Regions from separate parts of the Paenibacillus sp. PastF-3 genome, predicted to be linked through region 3. Evidence: riboswitches for the same ligand, from Rfam matches in the RefSeq annotation. Region 3 holds a riboswitch; each other region holds the start of a gene.
The links. Region 3 has a riboswitch for cyclic di-AMP ahead of M2444_RS32110 (3D domain-containing protein). Riboswitches for the same ligand answer to the same signal wherever they lie in the genome.
Positions count from the first base shown of each region.

Region 1: it holds a riboswitch for cyclic di-AMP, as region 3 does, so the genes downstream of both, M2444_RS26680 (alpha/beta fold hydrolase) here and M2444_RS32110 (3D domain-containing protein) in region 3, are expected to answer to the same signal.
Region 2: it holds a riboswitch for cyclic di-AMP, as region 3 does, so the genes downstream of both, M2444_RS32710 (C40 family peptidase) here and M2444_RS32110 (3D domain-containing protein) in region 3, are expected to answer to the same signal.

Region 1 is NZ_JARXWM010000018.1:40,016-43,293, reverse strand. It holds gene M2444_RS26695 (endo-1,4-beta-xylanase) at 1-93, shown strand, start outside; gene M2444_RS26690 (Nif3-like dinuclear metal center hexameric protein) at 205-999, shown strand; gene M2444_RS26685 (hypothetical protein) at 1,084-1,257, shown strand; cyclic di-AMP (ydaO/yuaA leader) riboswitch at 1,479-1,664, shown strand; gene M2444_RS26680 (alpha/beta fold hydrolase) at 1,770-2,579, shown strand; gene selD (selenide, water dikinase SelD) at 2,827-3,278, shown strand, end outside.
Region 2 is NZ_JARXWM010000032.1:24,904-28,181, forward strand. It holds gene M2444_RS32700 (hypothetical protein) at 1-208, shown strand, start outside; cyclic di-AMP (ydaO/yuaA leader) riboswitch at 422-559, shown strand; gene M2444_RS32705 (C40 family peptidase) at 613-1,041, shown strand; cyclic di-AMP (ydaO/yuaA leader) riboswitch at 1,401-1,542, shown strand; gene M2444_RS32710 (C40 family peptidase) at 1,548-2,039, shown strand; gene M2444_RS32715 (GNAT family N-acetyltransferase) at 2,242-2,727, shown strand; gene M2444_RS32720 (c-type cytochrome) at 2,855-3,211, shown strand.
Region 3 is NZ_JARXWM010000030.1:11,662-14,939, forward strand. It holds gene M2444_RS32105 (TatD family hydrolase) at 1-654, shown strand, start outside; cyclic di-AMP (ydaO/yuaA leader) riboswitch at 852-1,081, shown strand; gene M2444_RS32110 (3D domain-containing protein) at 1,363-2,526, shown strand; gene rnmV (ribonuclease M5) at 2,702-3,253, shown strand; gene rsmA (16S rRNA (adenine(1518)-N(6)/adenine(1519)-N(6))-dimethyltransferase RsmA) at 3,250-3,278, shown strand, end outside.

The DNA.
Region 1 (3,278 bases), on a different contig from region 3:
CGTGGACGGAAGAACTGGCCGTTCCTATTCGATGAAGGGCATAAGCCGAAGCCAGCTTTCCATCGAATGATCGCCTCTGAAATGAAATCATAGAGTGGGCAAGCTGCTCAAATGATGAACTGTGAACCCGTCCTTATATCGATTAAGGGCGGGTTATTTATACGTTGATAGATTAGTAGAATAGATCTCAAAGGGCGGATTAAAGTGAGCGTGACAATTAGAATGATTCTGGAAGATTTAATGGGAACTGTGGAACAGATAGATGGAACTGTAGATACTCTAAAGCCGGGGAATCCAGAAATGGTGATTACAGGGATGGTTACGGCATTTTGCGCTACGCAATATGTTGTGGAACGAGCGATTGCTATGAACGCCAATTTGTTAATTACACACGAAGGTGTGTTTTACAGTCATCATGATCCCAGCGAGTGGTTAGAGGATGACCCTGTGTATCGCGCGAAACGGAGTTTGATTGAGCGTTCTGAACTGGCTATTTTTCGTTATCATGATTATTGGCATCGGCATCAACCGGATGGGATCATGGTGGGCTTGCTACGAGAGCTTGAATGGTCAGCCTATGTGGTTGAGCAGCAACCCACTGCTACAATCCTATCGATTCCAGCTATGACGGTAAGTGAAGCGGCTCAGTATATAAAAAGAAAGCTAGGCATCCCCTACGTACGCGTTGCCGGCGATCTATCACAGACATGCAGACATGTGGGGATATTAGTAGGTTACCGAGGAGGTGGGACGATGGCTATTCCTCTTTTTAATCAGCACAATCTTGATTTAATCATTGCTGGCGAGGGCCCGGAATGGGAAACTCCAGAATATGTGAGGGATGCAGTCCATCAAGGCAGATCAAAAGCGCTGATTATGTTAGGTCATGCGGAAAGTGAAGCTCCAGGAATGAAATATTTAGCTGAAGTTCTGGCACAGAAATATCGAATAATTCCTACTTATTTTATTGCTGAACAACCGATCTATCAGCTAGTGTAGTCCATCGAAATGGAAATGAAGAATAAATTTGCATATTATGGAGAAAATGATGGGAAACCAGGTCACTGAGAAAGGAGTGTTTCAATGGAAATTCCTTTGGAGGCTGATGAAGTGTTAACTCGTATCAAAAAGCTTCAAACCGATGGAAGCTCGATCAGCAAAAAGCAAGTGAAGCAAAGCGACCCTGATCTAATGAGAAGTGCGCTGTTCTTTTTTCCGAGCTGGGAGCATGCATTGAAAAACGCCAATCTGTTGTAGCCATATGATTGTATAAAGAAGCCGAGTAGTTCAGGGATTGATCTCTGATGTCCGCTCGGCTTTTTCTAGATATATTGAGTAAACAAGAGCAAAAGAAAGAGAAAACGAAGTGTATGCTCAATATGAAATGAAAAGCATGGCTTTCAACATTATTTTGCCCACAGCTCAACTTTACAAGAAACCTTACACGGAGTATGATTCATCACATAACTGACAATTACATATGAAGTCCGCTTAATTTCCGTTAAGGAAAGCGGGGGAACCAACAACTGGGAACCAGTGTAACAATCGGTACTAGTTATGGGGTGAATCCTGTTCCGGGTGCATAACATGCAACCTTGCAGGTAGGGCAACTCTCACTGCCCGAATCCGACAGCTAACCTCGTAAGCGTATGGAGAGAGGATGAATGGCGTGTTTAGTGATGAATAGCCACAGAGAATCCCTCTGTGGTTTTTTGCTGCGTTTATAAGCAGATACAGTCGTAGAATTTATTATGAAAGAGGTGTTACCTTTGCCTATCGCTAAACTGAACGGAACTTCGCTCTATTACGAAATCAATGGAACTGGCACTCCGGTTGTGTTTATCCATGGACATGGATTAACACACAGTATGTTCAAACCACAACTGGAGTACTTTTCCGATAAATATAAAGTGATTTTGTGCGATTTACGGGGGAATGGCAAGTCAGGTGAACTCCTGGAGGCCCCTAATGAGATTATTGAAACGCAATGTCTGGATCTGATTATGCTGTTAAATGACCTGGGGGTTCGTGAAGCAGTTTTTGTTGGGATCGCCTATGGCGGTTTAGTCGTGCAACATATTGCCAAACAATATCCTGAGCGTGTAAAAGCAATCGTGGTCGCGGATAGCTTCTGTAGGAGCCACGGATCAACCCTTGTAGGGAAAATACAGCTTATGGCAGCGTATTGCAGCTTGCTAATGTATTACCTCCCAAGCGAGCTGGTGCTGCCTTCGATTCGGATGATGTACCGAGAGCGCTGGAGTCTCGCCTACAATGAGATTAGAAGAGGGCTGCTGGACAAACGTCCACGGGAGTTATATCGGCAAAGGCTGGCCACGAGCCATGTGGATTACACCAGATGCTTAAAAGCTTTTAACCGTCCCGCTTTATGTATTGTAGGGGACTTTAATGAATTTGGAGTGAATTGTATGAAGGAAATGGTGTCTCAATTGCCGCATGCGCAGTTGGCGATTATCCCGAATGCATTAGATCCGAGTAATCTGTGTCAGCCGGAGCAGTTTAATGCGATTCTTCAACGTTTTTTGGAGAAGCAGCAGGGCACTCAGCAGATTAGCTGATCCTATGAAATTGAGAAAAGAAGGAGTGCTCCCGCAGCCATTGAAATTATGCGGGACACTCCTATTTCATTAGAGCTGTAGGGCAGATTTCCCTAAAGAATTGGATTTCGAACCAAAGGCTGACTCAAGGGTAGTGAATGCTACGTGTGAGCCAGCTTTTTTAGTAGCTTTGTATTTTGTACAATGCTGTCTACTGATGTAAGATTAAAGATATTCGACATTAACTATTTAAAGGAGCTGAGTCATGATGTCTCAAGCCGAAACCATAAAATTGACCTCATTATCTTCAAAAGGGGGCTGCGGCTGCAAAATTGGTCCTGCTGATCTCATGCAGGTTATTCGCAGTCTGCCACCAACCGTTCCAAATCCGGATCTACTTGTAGGTCTGGATACCAGTGATGACGCTGGAGTATATCGATTAAGTGATGATCTAGCATTAGTGCAGACTGTTGATTTTTTCACGCCGATCGTGGACGACCCTTATTCCTTTGGGCAAATTGCAGCAGCCAATGCATTAAGTGATATTTATGCTATGGGCGGTAAGCCGCTTACGGTGCTTAATATTGTGGCCTTCCCTATTTCTGTTCTGGACAAAAGCATTCTCGGTGACATTTTGCGCGGTGCAGCGGATAAAGTGCAGGAAGCAGGAGCAACGCTTGTGGGCGGACATTCGATCGACGATAAAGAGCCTAAATTTGG
Region 2 (3,278 bases), on a different contig from region 3:
GTCGCTGATTCCAGCAATAGGCATTTCAATCCTACTTGGTGCAGCAGGTCTGGTTCTTTTGCTAATATGCGGACTAACGGGTCTCTTCTGCCCTGGCCTACCGGCGCTGATTATCCGTCAAATCTCACCCCTGCCTTCTACACTCTTCAAAATGTGGGGAATCTCAGCACAATATCATCTATGGCACAGTAAAGCATTCCCACAATAATTCAAGGTCTTACAGCACATAATATAAGAGTCCCGGTTCCTCAATCAGGAGCCGGGACTCTTTCGCGTTATAGAAAATTATGTCGATTTGCAAAATCATAAAGACTTTGTTACAATAAGTCCTGTTCCATTGGTAACAAGTTTGTAATCATTTGAAACGATTTCTACATAACTTCATGTATTTATCGTAGTTTTGTCGATAAGTCACTATCTGGTGCATAAAACGCCGAATTCCTGGCACCAGGAAGTGGGGGAACCATATTTTGGGTGAATTGATCTCGCTTTGCAGGGATCATAGGGAAACTTCTACCGAATCCTTAAGCTAACCTCACAGGCATTGGAAGGGGTACAATTTTTTTGAAGAATTTAAGAAAAGCATGCGTCGCTGCGGCGCTAGGACTTGTGATGGCGTTCTCTATTGGTGGAGGAAGTGCCTTTGCAGATTCTAAGATGGACAGTGTTATTTCAAAGACAATTGGAGTTGCCTATAAAACCGGAGGCACTAGCACTGCCGGGTTTGACTGTTCTGGATTTACTACGTATGTATTCAAGAAGGTGGGTCTTTCTTTGCCCCGTACTTCAAAAGCTCAATATAATGTTGGAACTCCTGTAGCCAAAAGCAAGTTGCGTTCAGGTGACCTAGTTTTCTTTAACACATTGGGCAACGGCGTATCCCATGTCGGCATTTATGTTGGAAACGGAAAATTCGCACAATCATCATCTTCATATGGCGTAACCATCACTTCACTTAGCCAGTCCTACTGGGCCAATCGCTACGTTGGTGCTAAAAGAGTAATGAGTACTTCCTCATATCAAGCTGTAGCCTACGATTAATACTTCGCCACAACTAAACCACACAATTACATTATATAGGACCTGGGTTTGATTATTGACTTAATCGAATCCAGGTTTTCTTTTGCCTCATTATATTCTTTACACCTCTAGAACAGACTTTAAACAATTTTATTTGATAAAAATTTCAATAAATATAAAAATTAGTTTAATATTATCGCTTACATATGCATTTTGTCTTTAAAAAAACGAATTTTTCTGCATGATTATGTTAAAAACGATTGCCAAGCGGCACTCTGTTTGTTACAATAACTGCAGTAAGATTTTAGTAACATTTTTGTAATCATTAAGTTGTTATTTACAAAGGTTTTGTCATGTATTGATTACAAGCTATTCCTAATCAACAGTATCAGCCGAGTTTCCTGACTATTAGGAAAACGGGGGAACCAACTTTGGGTGAATTGACCTCCATTTTTAGAGGGGTCATAGGGGACCTTCAACCGAACCCTTAAGCTAACCTCGTAGGCATCCGGAAGGGGTATAAACTTTTGAAGAAGAAGCTAGCAGCAGCAGTACTTAGCTTTTCCATTATTTTCACCATTGGAGCAGGAAGCGCTTTCGCGGATTCCAAAATGGATAAAGTGATCGACAAGACCATCGGAACTAAGTACGTATCCGGCGGCATCTCCACAAATGGATTTGATTGCTCCGGATTTACAATGTATGTATTTGATAAAATTGGTATTAACCTACCACACCAATCAGGTTCCCAGTTTCAAATGGGTACTGCTATCTCCCAAGATGATTTAAGATCTGGAGATCTTGTATTCTTCAATACAAGTGGCAAGGGTGTCTCCCATGTCGGTATTTATGTCGGTGAAGGCAAGTTTGCACACGCATCTTCCTCACGCGGTGTAACGATTAGCTCCCTGAGTGATAGCTACTACGTGAAACGCTACATCGGCGCTAAACGCATTATGAGCACGGATGCTTATCATTCTGTTGCTTCTGAGACAGAAGATAATGATGATGTTCAATAAGTAAATCGTACATAGGCTCTTTTCCAAGATGTTGATTCTTGGGGAAGAGCTTGTTTTTTGTCTTATTTAGTATTTACCCCTCTCAGAATTTGTAAAACAATAATCTCATAAATTTCTGAGTCGACCAAGCCTATTTTTGTATATAATTAGTATACTTTCTTATATTTTAAAGCAACCCCCGTGAAAGGAGGTCCTTAACCTTATGATAAATTCCTCTGTTACGTTTCATGTAGCGCCTATGGAGACCAGTCACGCGGAAGAGATTTGCAACTGGGATTACACTGCCCCTTATAATATTTACGGCTGGATGCCATGGGAGCAAATGCAGGCTCTTGGAATCGAGTTCGGTGACCCTCAGCTACGTAATGAGCAATATGTCTCCATATTAAATGGGCAAGGGATTTTATGTGGATTCGCGCAGTTGTTTCCAATGGAAGGTGTTGTTCGCTTGGGAATTGGCATGCGCCCTGATCTATGCGGTCAAGGTCTAGGCAAAACATTCATGGATGCAATCGTGCAAGCAGCCTTAATTCGTTATCCTGAGCGTGAGATTGATCTAGAGGTATTGACCTGGAACCAGCGGGCGATCCGAACTTACCAAAAGTGTGGATTTACGATTACCGATACGTATGAGCGCCTAACCCCCACAGGAAACAAACCTTTTTATTGCATGGTCTATGACAAATAATATTAAATTCCATATTTTTCAATGATTTGATGGCATTGTCGTTCATTTTTTTGTCACAAACCCTATGATAACGCTTCACCTTGAGCTATAATGTAGGGAGCAGCTTACATAGAAGGGACGAACTGGGATGCAGAAATGGATCATGAGCGGTTTGTTTTTTGCCGCCTGTGCCTTTGCGGTAGTACTTATGTTTACACTTCCAGGTAAAGAAGAGGTAGCTGAACAGAATAAGCCGACGATGCCGGAAGTCCAATTGGATGCAGCAAAGGCGGAAGCAACCGTGAAAGCCAGCTGTATTACCTGTCACGGCGATCAGCTTCAAGGTGGAGTTGGACCCAGTCTTCAAAACGAAGGCGGTCAACATGATGCTGAAGCAATCTACAGTATTGTAACTAAAGGACGCGGTCAAATGCCTTCCTTTAAAGAAAAGCTAGCCCCTGAGGAGATTGCAAACGTCGCCCTCTGGCTCGCAGAGAAAAAGTAACTACCAAAGCAACTAAAAACGCCCGTGCCTGAAGATAGTTCACTATCTGCGCACGGGCGTTTATTTA
Region 3 (3,278 bases):
AATCGGGAGACGATTCCCTCAACGATGAAGCTGGCGGAATCTTACGATTATATTTATGCGGCAGTGGGTTGGCATCCTCAGGATGCGATTGATATGAAAGATGGAGATCTCGATTGGATCGCTTCTCTATGCAGTCATAAGAAAGTGGTGGCGATCGGTGAAATCGGACTGGATTATTACTGGGATACTTCTCCCAAGGATGTGCAGCATGAAGTTTTTCGCAAGCAAATTGGACTAGCCCGCGAACTGAATATGCCGATTTGTATTCATGATCGTGATGCCCATGAGGATGTTGTACGGATTTTACGGGAGGAAAAAGCAAATGAGGTTGGAGGCGTAATGCACTCGTTCTCTGGAAGCTGGGAAACAGCTAAGATGTGCTTGAATCTTGGTTTTCATTTATCCTTTGGAGGACCTATTACGTTCAAAAATGCAAGAGTGCCAAAAGAAGTACTTGCGCAGACCCCTCTAGACCGATTATTGATCGAAACCGATGCTCCATATTTGACTCCGCACCCCTTCCGCGGAAAGCGAAATGAGAGCGCTCATGTGAAGCTGGTAGCAGAGGCAGCAGCTGAAATTAAAGGGTTAACATGGGAAGAATTGGCTAAAATAACGTATGCGAACGCACTGGAACGATTTGGGATTGAGTGAAAACGGGAGAAAAACAGGCGAAAAATAGAGAATGGCCGATATATTAAACTTTTTTAATATAAAAACGGCTGAATATTACAATATTTTAACCATATTTTTGCTTAAACGTGGTTGAATCGTCCTTTACAACATGCATCAAAACAGGATATCATCTTTTCAGTGATGTGAGCTGTGTTACAGTGACAGCCATATATTCATGGATCGTCTCGCTGAGTCTCCGTATGGAGAACGGGGGAACCAATATTGACCTGCCGCATGCCTGTATTTAAAATACGGTTTAGACGTGCCGTAGGACAGTATTTGATTTCTTCACGTGGTCTTTGGGGTGAATTTAAGGGCAACCGCCATGAGCGGGTGACCTGAAATAGGGCGTCTCTCTTTCGTCCGAACCCGACAGCTAACCCCGTAAGCGCAAGTAAGAGAGGCAACCTCGTGCACAAGCATTCTCTATTCTGATATTGGAGAAGCCACGAAAGAGTCCTCAGTTGAACTCTTTTTAGGCTTTTTTATTTTTGAATAAATAGAATGTTACCCACATACTGTTATATAACAGGGGTGGGAGTAGCTGTGCCGAGCAGGCGATCCATGAGCAGGAGACGCTAAGTTATTACGTGCGTGTCCTGTGACAATCTCAAATAGTTTCGTCAAAGGAATTCAGTCCTCATGATATACAATTGACGACGGGGCTATGTAAGGAGGATGGAGAGAATGGGCGTATTCCAACCAGAAGTATCCCATGATTCGCAGTCATCCAGCAGGTCTTTCGCATTACGGTGGGAGCAAGTAAATACTCGCGTACTTTTACTTGCAGGCGTGATTTCAGTCGTTATCGCGTTACTTATTCTGCTGTACGTACACGGTCAAAGTAACAAACAATTATTTTTAGTAATAGACGGGCAAACACAGACGCTTGAAACGCGGGAAGCGCTTCTTGGTGATGTGTTGGAGAAAGAGCAAATTTCGCTACAGCCGCATGATGAACTATCTTTAGGTCTGAGTGATGAAATAAAAGACGGTGACCGTGTCGTTATCAATCGTGCGCAGAAAATTAGTCTTACTGCGGATGGAGCAACAAAAACGTTATATACGACCGAGGATACAATTGGTAAAGCAATTGAGAAAATGGGCATTACCCTAGAAGGTCATGATAAGATTTTCCCTTCGTTAGACACCACCATTTCTGCAAACATGGAGGTTAAGATTGTTCGCATCAACAAACAGACCGTACAGCGAACAACTAACTTACCCTTCAGAGTCATCAAGACAGCAGACCCCTCCCTTACTGTGGGAACAGTTAGAGTGGCACAGGCAGGCAAACCAGGCGTCATGATTCAGCATATTGAAAAGATCTACCAAGACGGAGAACTGGCCTCTATGCGCATGATTGGTAAGGAAGTACAAACGGTAACGAAAGATAAGATTATTGCCGTTGGTACCAAAGCACTTCCTAAGCCGGCTGTAGCTAAGACTACAACAACTTCCAAATCAAACACCACTTCAAAAACGGCTAAAGTTAGCGCCAAGACTAATAACGTCACAAGCAAGGCTGGCGTAGACTTTGAGTACAAGAAGATGATTAAGAATGTCTCCATGACAGCTTATTCGTCAGAAGAGGCAGGTATAGGTACCAAAACGGCTTCCGGAACACGCGTAACGGAAGGTCGCACAATTGCTGTAGACCCGAATGTAATTCCTATTGGCTGGTGGGTATATATCGAGGGACTTGGATTCCGCCGAGCAGAAGATACTGGCGGTGCCATTAAGGGCAATAAAGTAGATGTCTACTACGATTCACTGAGCCATGTTCGTAATTTCGGTCGTAAATCGCGAACCGTTTATGTGATTGGACCTGTGAAGCCGGAGTTAAACTAGGCTGAAGCTTTTGCAAATTATTCTTTGATAAGCTATAGTGATGATAACCGTTAAGGAACGCCAGATGATCATTTCGTTGATCGCAGAGCAACCGCTCATCACTTATACATTCTTTAACCAAAAGAAGAGGAGCGAAACCTCTTCTTTTTTGCTTTTTTTGGAAGGAGTCAGAGATATGATTAAGGAACTAATTGTCGTCGAAGGTAAGAGTGATACCGTCGCTGTTAAACGCGCTGTAGAAGCAGATACGATCGAAACAGGGGGCTCGGCTGTAGACCGGACCGTAATTGCGAAGATCGCGCTTGCTATGGAGCGTAGAGGGGTGATTATTCTTACGGACCCGGATCACGCCGGAGAACGAATCCGCAAGATTGTGTCTGCAAAGGTGCCGGGCTGCAAGCATGCCTTCATTCCGGAGAAGGACGCAACCCGCAAAGGAGATATCGGTGTGGAGAACGCTTCTCCAGAGGCGATTCGTCATGCGCTGCGGAATGTACATACCTCTTTTGAAGGAGCACCTGCTTTAATCGGACTTGATGATCTAATGGCCGCTGGAATGCTTGTACACCCTCGGGCAGCTGAAAGACGTATGGCACTTGGTAATTTGCTTGGAATCGGATATTGTAATGGCAAGCAGCTGTACAAGCGGCTGGCGATGTTTGGAATTACGCGGGAGGAATTTGCCGGAGCTCTCGCCCAAATTGATCAGGGGGGCATTACTTCATGAGTGGTAGAGAGGAAATTTCAACTCC